3 regions of the Parasegetibacter sp. NRK P23 genome follow, and region 1 is predicted to be linked to each of the others. Evidence: riboswitches for the same ligand, from Rfam matches in the RefSeq annotation. Region 1 holds a riboswitch; each other region holds the start of a gene.
The links. Region 1 has a riboswitch for thiamine pyrophosphate ahead of M4J38_RS10305 (TonB-dependent receptor). Riboswitches for the same ligand answer to the same signal wherever they lie in the genome.

Region 1 (4,588 bases):
GTGGCGCCACCGTGGTGGATCCCAACGTGCAGGATACCGCCGGGGCTTATATTTACAAACAATCGCCGGAAAGAAACGGGGAGGAAGGACGCATCAACAGGATCCGTCCCGGACAACTCGTGACCATCTGGCTCGGACTTCAAAAACCAGTGCGCGTGGATTCCACGGGCACCAACTTTTAACCAAGTATCTACCACCTAAAAGCATATAACTGATGAAAACAATGACTGTTGCGGAACTGAAATCCAGGCTTGACAGCGGTGAAAAGCTCAACCTCCTGGACGTGCGCGAGCCACACGAACACGCCGAATTCAACATCGGCGGAACCTTGTATCCCCTAGGAAAGATACAGACTATGCAACTCGATGATATCGAAGACCTCAAAGAGGAAGAAGTAATCTGCTACTGCAGAAGCGGTAACCGCAGCGGACAAGCGTGTCTTATTCTTGAAACCGTTGGCTTTAAGAATGTGACCAATGTGGTGGGCGGAATGCTCGCCTGGCAGGAAATCGTTGGGTGAGCGAATTTTGAATGATGGATTTTGAATGTTGAATTGGTTGTTGAATTCATAATTCAAAAGAAGCAAAGAAGTATAATTTTAAAAGCCGGGGTATGTTGAATAAACACGCCCCGGCTTTCTTTTATACTGTAGCATTAAATGCGTAGTAATCCATCATTCAAAATTAAAATCTGATGTTCACTCCCGCCATCCAGTTCACGCCTGCCATCGGGTAATAATAATTCTCCGTAGTAAAAGCGCCGCCATACTGGTAGCTGAAGGTGTAACCGTTCGGCTCATATTTCCGGTCGAATACGTTGTTGACATGGAACATCAGCGTGAGTTCCGGAACGAGTTTCTGTTGAATACTGTATTGCATTCTCAGGTCCTGCACATAAAAATCGTCCAGGCTCCTTTCTTTTCGGGAGGTATTATCCAGGTATTGACGCCCAACATATTTTCCGGGCAGACTTACCCGCGCATGTTTGAAGGGAACCAAATCCAGGGAGAAGGACGACACAATGGAAGGGGAGAAGGCGATATCGGCTTTTTTCAACGTTTCTGATAACTGTACATAGTTCGGGTCGTCGTAGTTATCGTAGTACACCGTAATGTTCTTCACCTTGTTCCTGCTCAGGGTAAGATTGCCTGAAACGCTGGCCCAGTCGGTAAGGCGTGCTGCGGCTTCCAGTTCTATCCCCATTCTGTAACTATCGGGTATGTTCACACGCGTGGCGGCGCCCACATCATTGATTTTCCCGGTAGGGATCAGTTGGTTTTTGTAATCCATGTGGTAGAAAGTAGCCGCCAATTGGTAACGGCTGTTCCTGAACTGCAGACCGGATTCAATGTTGCGGAGCAGTTCGTGCTTCGGTTTGGATAAAGCGCCTGCTTCAAAATCATCCCGGTTGGGTTCTTTCTGCCCGATGGAGTAGGAGGCGAATGCGGTGAACCCATTGCCGAAAAGATAGGATACACCTGCTTTAGGGTTGAAAAAACGGTATTGGTTGTAAGCGCTTAATCCGGGTGTACTTCTGAATCCATCGATATCATATTTCACGTACCGGAACTGCAGGTCGGCGAAGGTGTAAAAGTTGCGGAATGCTTCAAACTGCCATTTGGCGTACGTGTTGAAGTCGCGCTTCATCGCGGTGTAATTGTACCATTCATGGTCTTTGGGGATGCCTGTTTCGGCCCAGATCACTTTGCCGTAGTGCTTGCCGTCGTATTGGTTCACGCCGCCCCCGTAAGTGAGTTCATGTTTGCCGTTTTTATATTGGAGGGAGAAAATGCCGCCATAGAAATGGTTGTCGAGCCAGAGTTGACGGATCAGGTCCGTTTCCGAAACCGGGTCGCCGTTCACGTCCGGATCAGCAAGTCCGTAGTCAGAGAACGATTGATCGGCTTTGTACTGCTCGTAATAACCGCGTCCCCTTGAAAGGAAAAGTGCGGTGTTGAGTTTCAGTTTAGGCGACAGTTCCTGGTTGTAAAACAATTGGTAGTGGTCCTGCTGGTAATTGTCGGTCTCATTGTCGTAGGGTGTTCCGGGCTTTTCGGTTCCCACTGAATTATAAGTGCGGTCGTTGTCGAGTTTGCTTTCAGGCAGCCCGTTCCAGGATTGGTAAGTTTTTTCTTTACCGGTGATCACGTTGAAGCGGACGGAGCTTTTTTCATTGAGCCACGCTGCGGAAAGGTAAGCCGATTTCAGGTCGGAGGTGGCACGGTCCACGAAGCCGTCGCTGGCAATTTTGGAAAAGCGTGCGTCGATGGTGAAATGATTGTTCAGTAGTCCGGAACCGGCTTTTACCGTGTGTTTCCAGGTGTTGAAGGAGCCGTAGGAATTATTGGCTTCGCCGTAGGCCTTCTCGTTGAATTCGTTGGTGCTGAAATTGATGGTGCCTCCGAACGCGCCCGCGCCATTGGTGGAAGTGCCCACCCCGCGTTGTATCTGTACGCTGCTCACGGAGGAAGCGAAATCGGGGAGGTTTACAAAGAAAGTACCATGCGATTCGGGATCGTTATAGGGGATCCCGTTGATGGTCATGTTGATGCGTTGCACATCGGTTCCCCTGATGCGCCATCCGGTATAACCTACGCCGTTTCCAGCGTCGGAACTCACCACCATGGAGGGGGTTTGTTGCAGGAGGAAAGGCAGGTCCTGGCCGATGTTGTTCTTTTCCAGGTCCTTTTTGGTGAGATTGGTTTTCGAAAAAGGCGCAATCTCGGAAGCGCGGGTGGCTTTCACTTCGATGGGCTGCAGCAGCAGTTCGGTGCGGTTAAGCCTGATGACCAGGTTTGCTGCACCGGGCACCTGGGCCTGTACCTGGGTTTCATTGTAACCAACGGCGCTGATCTTCAATAGATAACTTCCCGGTTTAACGGGAGCGATGCGGAAATCGCCTTTGGATCCGGCGGAAACCGCGAAATGGTGGACCAACTGAACGGATGCCCCGGCAATAACTTCTCCGGTAACGGCATCGGTGATTTTGCCCGAAATAGATTGGGCGAATAGCATTGGGGAAAATACAAACAAGCATATCCCCAAAAACAATTTTTTCATGTTTCTTTTTTTAAAGTTGAAAAATTGAATTTGGAAATGCTGCGATTGTGAAGAGGGGAGAACAATATTGCGCGAATCCTTCCACCTTCCCTGCGCAGGCATTACCCTGTCCAGGTTCTACGGGTATGATCTCAGCTTTCACAAAATGTGAATTAAGCACCCCGGGAACTTGATGTCTTTACGTTGGAGCTCCTTTGAAAGACGGTCCAAAGGTATGCCGCCCGTTTTTTTTTGCCAAAAACTTGTAACATTTCCTTTGCGATAACGTACCACAGGTGTATTCAGTAGCAAAACCTATAAAAGTAAGCGCATGAAAAATCTTCTTTTTTTAGCAGGATGCTTCCTGGCGTCTTTCTCCGCAGTGGCCCAGGAGAAGATCGTTGTAGATGAAAACGTAACCCCGCGCGATATTGAAAAGTTCGTTGCGGTGGAAGTGTCGGGGGGAATCGATCTGTATATTTCTCAATCCAATGAAATCGCGCTAGCCGTCAGCGCTTCGGAAAAAAAGCTGGTTCCTTACCTGAAAACGGAGGTGAAAGATGGTGTTTTAAGGATTTATGCGGAGAAGGGAATGAAGTCTTTTAACCGGATCGGAAAGCCTTTAAAGGCGTATATCTCGGCTCCCGTATTGCATAGAATAAGTGCTTCCGGGGCTTGTGATGTGCTGATTTCAGGGGTATTGAAGCAGGACGACCTTGAGATCAATTTGTCCGGATCCTCCGATTTCAAGGGCACCCTTGAGGTTAAGAACCTTGCTGTGCACCAGAGCGGCAGTTCCGATTCTTTCCTGGCGGGAAAGGCGCAACATGCCAAACTGGAAGTGAGCGGCGCTTCGGATATCAAAGCTTATGGCCTGGAAACGGAATATTGCAAAGCTTCCGCAAGCGGCGCCTCCGACATCCAGATCAGCGTGAACAAAGAAATTGCCGCGAGTGCCAGCGGCGCTTCAGATATTTATTTCAAGGGCAGCGCCACGGCCAAAGATATTAAGCAGAGTGGGGCGAGTACAGTAGCACGACGTTCCTGAACAGTCTCGTGTTTTATTGTTGTGCCGGGGGCGTATCAGCGTGATGCGCCCTCTTTATTTTTAGGAGGTCGAGAAATTTATGAAAAAGATTTGGCCGTTAAAAATCAGCGCCTTACCTTTGCACTCCACATCGCGAAGTAGAGCAGCGGTAGCTCGTCGGGCTCATAACCCGAAGGTCGGAGGTTCGATCCCTCCCTTCGCAACTAAGGAAGCCTCGAGAGAGGCTTTTTTTATTTGTACTACTTTTGCAAGGTCTCAGCTGAAAAATGAAAGCAGGATTCGTAAACATATTCGGGAAGCCCAACGCGGGAAAAAGCACGTTGCTCAACGCGCTCATCGGAGAAAAAATGGCCATTGTTTCCCCTAAAGTGCAAACCACCCGGCACAGGATCAAGGCGTTCCTCACGGAACCTGGCTACCAGATTATTTTCTCCGATACGCCAGGCATTATTGAGCCGAAATACAAACTGCACGAAAAAATGATGCAGGCCGTCAGAAATTC
Region 2 (4,588 bases), 1.3 Mb from region 1:
GATGCACGGATCTATATTGAACAACGCACATATCTCCCGCTGCACGGGCGCTTCGGGCATTTTCTCCGCGTAAACCTCAACGCCTGTTCCGGAAGCGACGGCCATTTCAAAAATGGCGCCGTACACCCCTCCTTCGGTAACATCGTGCATGGCTTTCAACGCCCCAGGATATTGACCATTGAATGCGGCGGCGCGCAACGCAGGATGGAGCACGGAAGTGCTGGAGAAAAGGTCAGCGGCTTTTTGTTGTACTTCCTTTCCCAGTTTTTCCGTGATAGTTTCAGGGAAGCTCAGCGAAAGAATTGAGGTGGAGGAACAGGCCGGTTCTCCCAGCAGTACAAGTACATCTCCGGGTTCCGCTCCCTGACTGGTAAGTATTTCCTCCCTTGATGCTGTGAGAAACATGGTTCCGCCTCCCACAATGGTGGATTGCATCCCTTCTATCTTACAGGTATGCCCACCCGTAATGGCCACGCCTGTTTGAATACAATAATGATTGATCCAGTTCCAGTATTCTTTGAAACCCTTTTCATCCAGCGACTGCGGCAGGTTGAGCACGAATTGCGCGTACATGGGCGCAAATCCTGTAGTGGCCATATCATTCACCAGGAGTTGAACGGAAAGCCAGGCCGATTCACGGTAACCGAGTGAAGGTATCAGCGAAAGCGGATCACTGGTAATGGCGAGTCCCATGTTCCCGGGCAGGTCAACGATGCTCACATCCACGCCGAAGGCGGGACCCACACGCACTTCAGGGCGGTTCAGGCCAAATTTCGGATAGAGGTGTTCTTCAAAAAACGCCTGCTGAAATTTTCCAGTGGTATCGAAACTGCTCATCGACTAAGGTTGAACATCATTGAATTTCACATGGAGTCCGAAGAAATCGCCTACCGGAACACTCCATTGCTGTACGGGAAACCATTTTGGCAAACCGGTGCAGGTCCATTCAATACTATAATCCCTGCCTTTCAGCGCTTCGTGGATCTTTGCCATCAGCATATCCGGTGTGTAGAATGTTGCGGTTACATAAAAAGGATTTTTGCCAAACGCCTGCTGAATACGGCGCCGCACTACTTTGGGAGAGTTCCTGTTCATCATCCCGAATACGATTCCATATTTCGCTACGCGGGCGGATTCACGGATCACCTGGATGGGATCACGGTAATATTCAAAGGTAGTGATGAAAGCCAACGCGTCGAAGGTCTGGTCTTTGAAAGGCATGTGGTGCGAATCTGCCAGCACCAGGTCACCATCAAAAAGGCGTACGCCCTGGCCCAACATGAGCGGTGAAATATCTGCGCCCATCGCTTCGATACCAATGTTCTTCCACCAGCGGGTGAAGCGGGTTGTTCCGCAACCGAATTCCAGCAGGGTTTTAACGCGCGTATCCTTCGAGATAAGGCCCCCGATCACTTTTTTCTGCCAGATCTCCGCTCTTTTGTAGCGCCCTTCATACCATTGTTCGTACGTATCGGTGTGTTCGCGGTTGAAGAACCATTCCGGTCTTCCCTGCCAGTGCTGCAGGCCGCGTGTGTACAGGTCGAGTTTCATTGTAATGGTGTTGCGTATTAAAAAATCAAAAGCTCCTGCCCGGAAAACCATGGGAACAGGAGCTTACGCCCGAATGATGTGCAACACCATTTTTGCAATTCCTCCGCTGGTATTATCCAGATCAGGTACCGGGTATGATCTCAGCCTTCCCTGCGGGAAAGCACCCCGTGCATTTGTGAAACGTGAAGTTAGGTAAAATTTGGTTCGGCAGGCGTTAAAATCCCGGCCGCCTGCCCATCGAAAAGCTCTTTTCTTTTCATTCTGTAAAAATTGAAAACTGTATTGTAGTAAGACTGCAGCGCTTCATACATTACGCCGAGCGCATCGTTATAATAATCGGGACGTATGAAATAGGTCCATTCGCAGGACAGGTATTTTTCCAGCGCGGCTTTTTCATAAGCCGTCATTAACGCGCGGTGTTCTTCGCTTTCAAATATCCTGCGCATCTTTTCTTTGAGCGGAGCTTCCTTTTGTTTTAAAACTTCCATATTTGCTTCAATAAACTCATACGATTGGGTTTCACGCATAAATTCAGTTGTGGCAAGGTAGGCATTGTGTTCTTCCACCGCGGCTTTAAATGCTGCTTCCACCTCAAAAAACCTGTTGTACCTTTCTTTCCATTGTGTCTCGTTTCCGGAACGGCGTGCGTTCGCGTAAAAGAACTTCAGCGCAAGCAGATCGTGTTGTCGCAATTTAGCTTCCAGCATCTCCTGCTGTTTTTTCGCGTCTTCCAAAACGACAGCCGCTTCTTTTTCCGTGTAACGGATACCGTTATAATCGAACGTCTTGATTCCTGTATTCCCGGCGGCGATTGTTTCCAGCGAACGGATATCGCTTTCCAGCGCATTCAGTACGCTTATTTCCTCCGCGACTTCAGCGGAAAAAATAGTGGCTGCTTCATCCGGCATATCGGCAGGAGCTTCTTTCAATACCTGTTCCAGGTCTTCCGCCTTCAGGGTTCTGTTATCATAATACCCATTGAAAACCGGGTGGTAGCGGAACCTTTCAGCATCGGCGATGTAAGCTGAGCTGAATTCTTTCTCTGAAAGTTGTGCAGGCTCCTCCGTATAAGACACGGCCGAAAAGAGTACCGCGTTCATCTTTTCCTGTGTGGCGGCTGGCGATTTAAAAAGGCTCCAGGCACCTGCATTGTTCTGCTCTTTTTCCACCGCAAGTATTTCAAGTTTCCCGATGCGCTCTTCTGTTTCCGGATGAGAGGCCCACTGGTTCTTTACCACCAGTTTTGATTTGTTGAACCTGCTCAGGAAGTCCATTGTAACATCAGGCAGACCGTGTTGCAACTGAACACCTGAAGTATGCGCGAGGCGTTGCATCACAAAACGGTGGTGCGGGTATACATTTCCGGAAGTAATGTTTTCCGGAATCCGTCTGCTGTAGAAATCAAGCGTTTCATCGAGCGCCTGCGCGGAAAGATCAAGTCGAAGCAAAGAAGTGACCAGTGGTTTTGATCCGGCGGCGTAAGCGGCCACTTCATCGGCGTGGAACTCCATCTCCCTGGAAAGCGCCATGTAGCGCAAGTTTACAAACCCGTACATTTTGTGCAGCACCCATTGTATGCCGTTTGCGATTTTCACAGCGATACCCGCAAAAAAAGAAAAATATCCGCTCATGTTCGCAAAACGGCCGATCATGTTGTTGTACGATTCATTATCATTGAGCATATTGTACATCACGTGGTTCACGTGGTATACATAGCTTCCCACTTTCATGCTTCGCTGACTGAAATGTCCGAACTCATGGGCGATGATGGCTTTTAGTTCGGAAACCGTAACACTGTTTACGAGGCCAACGCCTATCTGCAGGTTTTTTTTGATGGGGAGCAACATGCTCCAGAAACCCGAATCATAAAACACACAGGCATTCACATCGGATGAGAGGTAAACTTTTTTGGGAAGTGGCGTTCCCGTTTCAGCCGCGGTTTCACGGATAAACTCGAAGAGCGCCGGTTCTTCCGTTGCAGACACTTCCAGCAGCGCGGAGCGGTCTACTTTATTTCTTGAAAAAAGGAATTTTATGATGAAGTAGAACACAAAAAAAGCCAGGCCCACCATTCCACCGCCAAGCATCAGCGTAATAAAAGAGGGCTTTGCGAGAATGAGCATCACCCCACCGTACACACAAAGCACCGAAAGGCCGAGCACGGCAATAAAGAGGAAGAGGTATACCAACACAAATAATACAATGGAAGAAACGGCTCTGGTTGCCTGTTGCTGGAAGGACGCCGAAACGGTTGCGTTCATGGAAAGGGGTTTAACAACTAAAATAGTAATTTATCTTTCTTTGTTGATTAGTTCGATTGCCTTTTCCATGAGTTCGTCTCTGCCCGCTTTTATCCCCGCGATGGTTGGCTTACATTCAATATCCGGTATTATGCCCACACGCTGTGTTTCCCGGCCATCAGGATAATAAACGCCAATCCCGCTGAACATGGTGCTCACATTCCCCGGAAGAATGAAGCCGGAAACATTTCCATCTGCGCCAGCGGTTGTACTGCCCAGCACCAGAGCTCCAGGTGCGGTTCTGAATGCCATCGTAGTATATTCGGCCTGGCTTTGCGTAAGTTCGTTGATGAGAATCACAACCTTTCCTTTGTAGGTATGGGAATCTGTCGGTGCAATATTAAGTTGTTGTCCCTGGTAGAACGTGCCTGGCATCAGGATACCACCAAATGAGAACTTCACAAATGGCGTGGACTTCGGAACCAGGAAGCCGCCCAACGTAAACACCGTAAAATCTGAAGGATAGCAGCGCAGGTCGATGATCAGGCCTTTTGTGTTTTTCAGTTCATTTTTTATGGCCGGCAGGTAAGCATTCTTTATTTTACCCGGGTATATCCAGGCAATGCCAGGTGCAGCCATACCAAAACAGGTATCTTTAGCTGAATACCTTTTATACACATTCACTTGCATGGGTGTATACGTTGGGATCATCTTTTCAAAAGACTTCCCATCCCTGTTGAAAGTAACGGACAATGTGGAATCATTCGACCGTAAAAAATCACGTCCTATATCACGCA
Region 3 (4,588 bases), 610 kb from region 1:
CTTTTTTTTACGGGCGGCAGCGTTGCTGAGTGCCTGTTTCAGTTGGTCGGGCAGGAATGGCTTCACCAGGCAATCCGACGCACCGGCTTTAATGATACCCACACCAATCTTGATATCATCGGTGTCGGTAGTAACGATTACTGGGATTTCAGGATGTTCCTGAATAATATTTTCAAGGTGTTTTAATGCCGGATCAACATTCGCGTCCAGGTCGTACACCAGGGCATCCACATCCGACACAATCGTCCTTTCTGAAAAGCCGCTCCTGGTCACCTTGCAATCATTCTTTTCAAGGAAGCGGGCCATAACACCTGAAAACTGGCTGTCCGTTTCAATGATGTGTACACGCATTGTTTTAAGGTTTTAATGAATGGGATGATATTTTGTTCCGGCCACGGTACGCAGCGCATCCTGTACATCACGTACAAGCCGCTTCGTATCCGGCTGCTTTTCCAGGCAACCATTGGCGCCCAGCGTCCTGGCCCTTTCCTGCAAGGCAGGCGTAAGCGCCGACGTATAAATGAATACGGGCACATGCTTCATCTTCTCCTTTTTGCGGAGGGAAGAAAGCAGCTCCAGGCCATTAATGCCCGGCATGTTATAGTCCAGGAAAATAAGATCGGGGAGTACCTGCTCCAGGAACAGACCCGCGCGGTAAGCGTTTGCCGCCCACGCGAAAGAAACATCGGGATCAGCCTTTTCCACGGCTGCTTTTAATATTTCCTGTTCCTCTTTGTCGTCGTCGATAAGAAGCATCAATTTTTGCATAGGAATAGTTTTATGGATGAATGAATAACTGTGAAAGAGAGGTATAAGATTCCAGGAAACGAAAACAGCGATACACTCCATATCCCTAAAGGATCGGCAGTATGCAAATCATAAATTACGGTTGGGAAGAATAATGATGTATGAACTTTGCGGGACGGGGTTCGAAAATCCGCAAGTAGTTTAAAAGTACGTCAATCAAAAATGAAATACAAAAATTTTGTCAAAGTTAATCAGTATTTAATTTCGTAAATCTTAAACAGTTGATATGCAACCTTATTCGATCTATGCGCCTTCCGTTTATGAAATGATCATCAATGCTACGTCGGATAAAATCTTCTCGATCGACATGGAGTGGCGGGTGGTATCATGGAACAGCACCCTGGTCCGGGATACCGGTATTGCGACTGAAAAGGCAAAAGGAGCCCCCCTTCTATCGTTGTTCCCGTTTACAGAAAAAGATGAGCAGTTGCGCAAAGCCATAGAAACGGCACTATCAGGAGAAACCGCATTCCTCTCCTCCGGAGGTGATGTGGCCAGCAGGAACGCGTATGAAAGCCATGCCTTGCCCCTGAAAAACCTGGAGGAACAGGTTGAAGGCGCCGTAGTGATCATGCACGATGTATCGCACCGTATGGACGCGGAAAATAAGTTGAAGCAACTGAACGACGATCTCAACGACAAATGCAGTGAACTTGAAAAGATTTCCCGCGAGCTTTCCGCGTTCACACTCATCACCACCTCAGAATTACAGCATCCGATACGCAATATTTACACGGGGCTTGAACTGGTGATCAAATCGGAAGGTCGGAAACTGAGTGATGGCTCCAAAGCGAATTTCCGGCGGATGCAATCCTCCCTTTCCAGGATGAACCTTCTGCTGGACGACCTCACACAGTTGGCAGAAGCCGGGAATGTATTAAAGGAGAAGAAAATCTTCGCGCTGGCGCCGGTTGTAGAAAAAACCCTTGAAAGACTTCAGAAAAAGACAACAGAAAAGAAAGCGGTTATTACCACTGAACTTGTTCCCGAAATTTTTGCCTCGCCAGAAATGGTGGAGCAGTTGCTCTATCACCTGCTGGACAATGCTTTAAAGTTTTCGCGCCCATCTGTAACGCCCGCAATCAGTTTAAAAATAGCACTTGAAACAGAGGGCGAAAAAAAATACGCACGCATCGCCGTTTCAGACAACGGCCAAGGGATTCCGCCCGAGGAGATTCCCCGCATCTTTAATATGTTCGTTCAATATCCGCGCGATCCGCGCCCGGCGGGAACTGGCATTGGTTTAAGTCTTTCAGAAAAGATCGCCCAGGCGCACCAGGGTTGGATTGCTGTTGATACCACACCTGAAGTGGGCAGTACATTCACCTGTTATCTTTTACAATCATCCTGAACGTGTCGCGATTTTTACAGGTGTGGGCATTTGTTCACACCTCTTTCAAGATACCTATCGGTAAACATTCCGGCATGTTTTTTACACATTATACCATGTAGTAAGGGGTGGCTGAAAAGCCTGAGATCATACCCATACCACCTGATCCGGATAATGCCGGCGAAGGGAAACTACAAAAAGGGTTTTGGTCAACGCCAAAACCCTTTTATACTTTAATTCAAAATGAACCGATATGGCAAAGTATTCAGCCAAAGCTTCCGAAAAGGTAGAGCGGGCCGTTCATGAAATGAAAAAAGGAACACTGAAAAGTGGCAGCGGCAAAAAGGTCACAAGCAGGAAACAGGCCGTAGCCATCGGACTGTCGGAAGCGAGAGACGCCGGGGCGAAAGTACCCAAAAAGAAGGCGGACAAATAAGTCCGGACAACACCATTCAAACTATAGTATATGGAAAAGAAAGAGCGGGAAGACATTCCCAATAAAGTGGACCTTCAAAAACTACCCGTTAACATTAAAACTCCTGATGCCAACCCGGAGTTTATAGACGATCATGTACCGGGTAACCACGGCGCCATGCAAGAACATCGTGCAGACCATGCTCCGGATAAAGAAACGCCTGCGGCTGAAAACTTCCTCAAACCTGATCTTTAGCAAGGGCGCTTAGTTCCGTTCATCCAAACCTTCCCCCGGTTCGGTAAAAATCCCCTATATTCGGCAGTGTACACAAACTAAACCCATGGAAGTTTTCCAAAACATCGCCGTGATCTGGTTCTTTATCGGACTGGTGCTATTTCTACTAGAATTCGCCCTTCCGGGCTTTATCCTGTTCTTCTTTGGTACAGGTGCCTGGATAGTGGCTATTATCGCCCTGTTCACCGATATTTCCCTAAACACACAACTCATTATTTTCCTGGGAAGTTCTCTGCTCAACGTACTGCTGTTCCGCAACTGGATCAGAACAAAACTGGGCATGGGCAAAAAATCGCCCCAGGCGCTGGAAGATGAATTTATCGGACAATCCGCAAAGGCGGAAACACCCATTACGCCGGGAACTAACGGAAAAGTAACTTTCAGAGGCACCAGTTGGGAGGCTTCCTCCAACGACACCATCGCCGCGGGCGAGAACGTCATCATCACCGGCAACAAAAGCATCCTTCTCATCGTAAGATCAACCCAAACAATATGACCGCAACAACAGTTATCCTCATTCTTTTAGCCGTATTTGTGTTTGTCGCGTTCCTGTCCACTTTTAAAGTGGTGCCGCAACGCTCCGTTTATATCGTGGAACGACTCGGTAAATACAGCCGCTCCCTGGAAGCAGGCTTTCATATCCTGATTCCGTTCATCGACAAGATCGCGTACAAACAGAACCTGAAAGAACAGGCCATTGACGTGGCTTCACAAATTTGTATTACTAAAGACAATATCGCGGTAGAAGTGGATGGCATCCTCTACCTCCAGGTGATCGACCCGCAAAAAGCTTCGTATGGCATCGACAACTACCGCTTCGCGGTGATACAGATTTCCCAAACCACAATGCGCAGCATCATTGGTAAAATGGAACTCGACAAAACCTTCGAGGAAAGAGAAACCGTGAACGGCGGCATTGTGGAAGCCGTAGACAAGGCCAGTGATTCCTGGGGCATCAAAGTATCGCGTTATGAAGTGAAAAATATTTCGCCGCCCCAAAGCATCAAAGATGCCATGGAAAAGCAGATGCGTGCCGAAAGAGAGAAACGCGCATTGATCGCGGAATCTGAAGGTGACAAACAGGCCAAGATCAACCGGGCCGAAGGGGATAAACAGGAAATGATCGCCCGTTCCGAAGGGGAAAAACAAAGAAAGATCAACGAAGCCAGTGGTACCGCTTCTGAAATTGAGCTGATCGCACGCGCCACCGCGGTAGGTATCCGTGAAATCGCTACGGCCATCAACCAGGAAGGGGGCATGAACGCCGTAAACCTCCGCATCGCTGAGCAATACCTTACGGAATTCGGTAAGCTGGCCAAAACGAACAACTCCATGATCGTACCTGCGGACCTTTCAGATATCGCGGGCGTTATTTCAAGTGTTACTTCGGTATTGAATAAAACGAAAACGGAGTTGCCGGGAACGAGGTAATTCAAATAGTTCATTCTTCAGCGGAAGCATACATCAACCTGCTGATAAAATGAAAGGAGAAGTCATCTTGAAGATGCTTCTCCTTTTTTAGTTTCCAATACAAAAGAAACCGGCCAGCTACGGTATTCACCGCAACCGGCCGGTTTAAGGATTAAGGTTGTTTTTATATTATTTCGCCTTCGCTTTCAAAGCTTCCGCTACAGCGGAGTAAGCAGGTTTCCGTACATAACCTTCGGTCCACAAACCAATGGGCTCACCGGCTCTCCAGCTGGAGCTTGCGGGGCTGTCTAACGGGCTCCACATGGTGATGC

Region 2: linked by a shared signal. The riboswitch ahead of M4J38_RS15720 (class I SAM-dependent methyltransferase) and the one ahead of M4J38_RS10305 (TonB-dependent receptor) in region 1 are both predicted to bind thiamine pyrophosphate.
Region 3: linked by a shared signal. The riboswitch ahead of M4J38_RS12760 (DUF6496 domain-containing protein) and the one ahead of M4J38_RS10305 (TonB-dependent receptor) in region 1 are both predicted to bind thiamine pyrophosphate.

What each region holds. Positions count from the first base shown of each region.
Region 1 covers NZ_JAMDLG010000001.1:2,532,897-2,537,484, reverse strand. Annotated here, with positions in the region: gene M4J38_RS10315 (PASTA domain-containing protein) at 1-182, shown strand, start outside; gene M4J38_RS10310 (rhodanese-like domain-containing protein) at 215-520, shown strand; gene M4J38_RS10305 (TonB-dependent receptor) at 684-3,059, opposite strand; TPP riboswitch at 3,129-3,233, opposite strand; gene M4J38_RS10300 (head GIN domain-containing protein) at 3,370-4,086, shown strand; tRNA gene M4J38_RS10295 (tRNA-Met) at 4,218-4,289, shown strand; gene era (GTPase Era) at 4,353-4,588, shown strand, end outside.
Region 2 covers NZ_JAMDLG010000001.1:3,865,116-3,869,703, reverse strand. Annotated here, with positions in the region: gene M4J38_RS15725 (AIR synthase-related protein) at 1-837, opposite strand, end outside; gene M4J38_RS15720 (class I SAM-dependent methyltransferase) at 841-1,551, opposite strand; TPP riboswitch at 1,632-1,729, opposite strand; gene M4J38_RS15715 (M48 family metalloprotease) at 1,740-3,812, opposite strand; gene M4J38_RS15710 (S41 family peptidase) at 3,843-4,588, opposite strand, start outside.
Region 3 covers NZ_JAMDLG010000001.1:3,147,129-3,151,716, forward strand. Annotated here, with positions in the region: gene M4J38_RS12745 (sigma-54 dependent transcriptional regulator) at 1-351, opposite strand, end outside; gene M4J38_RS12750 (response regulator) at 364-768, opposite strand; gene M4J38_RS12755 (ATP-binding protein) at 1,034-2,158, shown strand; TPP riboswitch at 2,252-2,343, shown strand; gene M4J38_RS12760 (DUF6496 domain-containing protein) at 2,391-2,573, shown strand; gene M4J38_RS12765 (hypothetical protein) at 2,604-2,807, shown strand; gene M4J38_RS12770 (NfeD family protein) at 2,893-3,342, shown strand; gene M4J38_RS12775 (SPFH domain-containing protein) at 3,339-4,277, shown strand; gene M4J38_RS12780 (endo-1,4-beta-xylanase) at 4,446-4,588, opposite strand, start outside.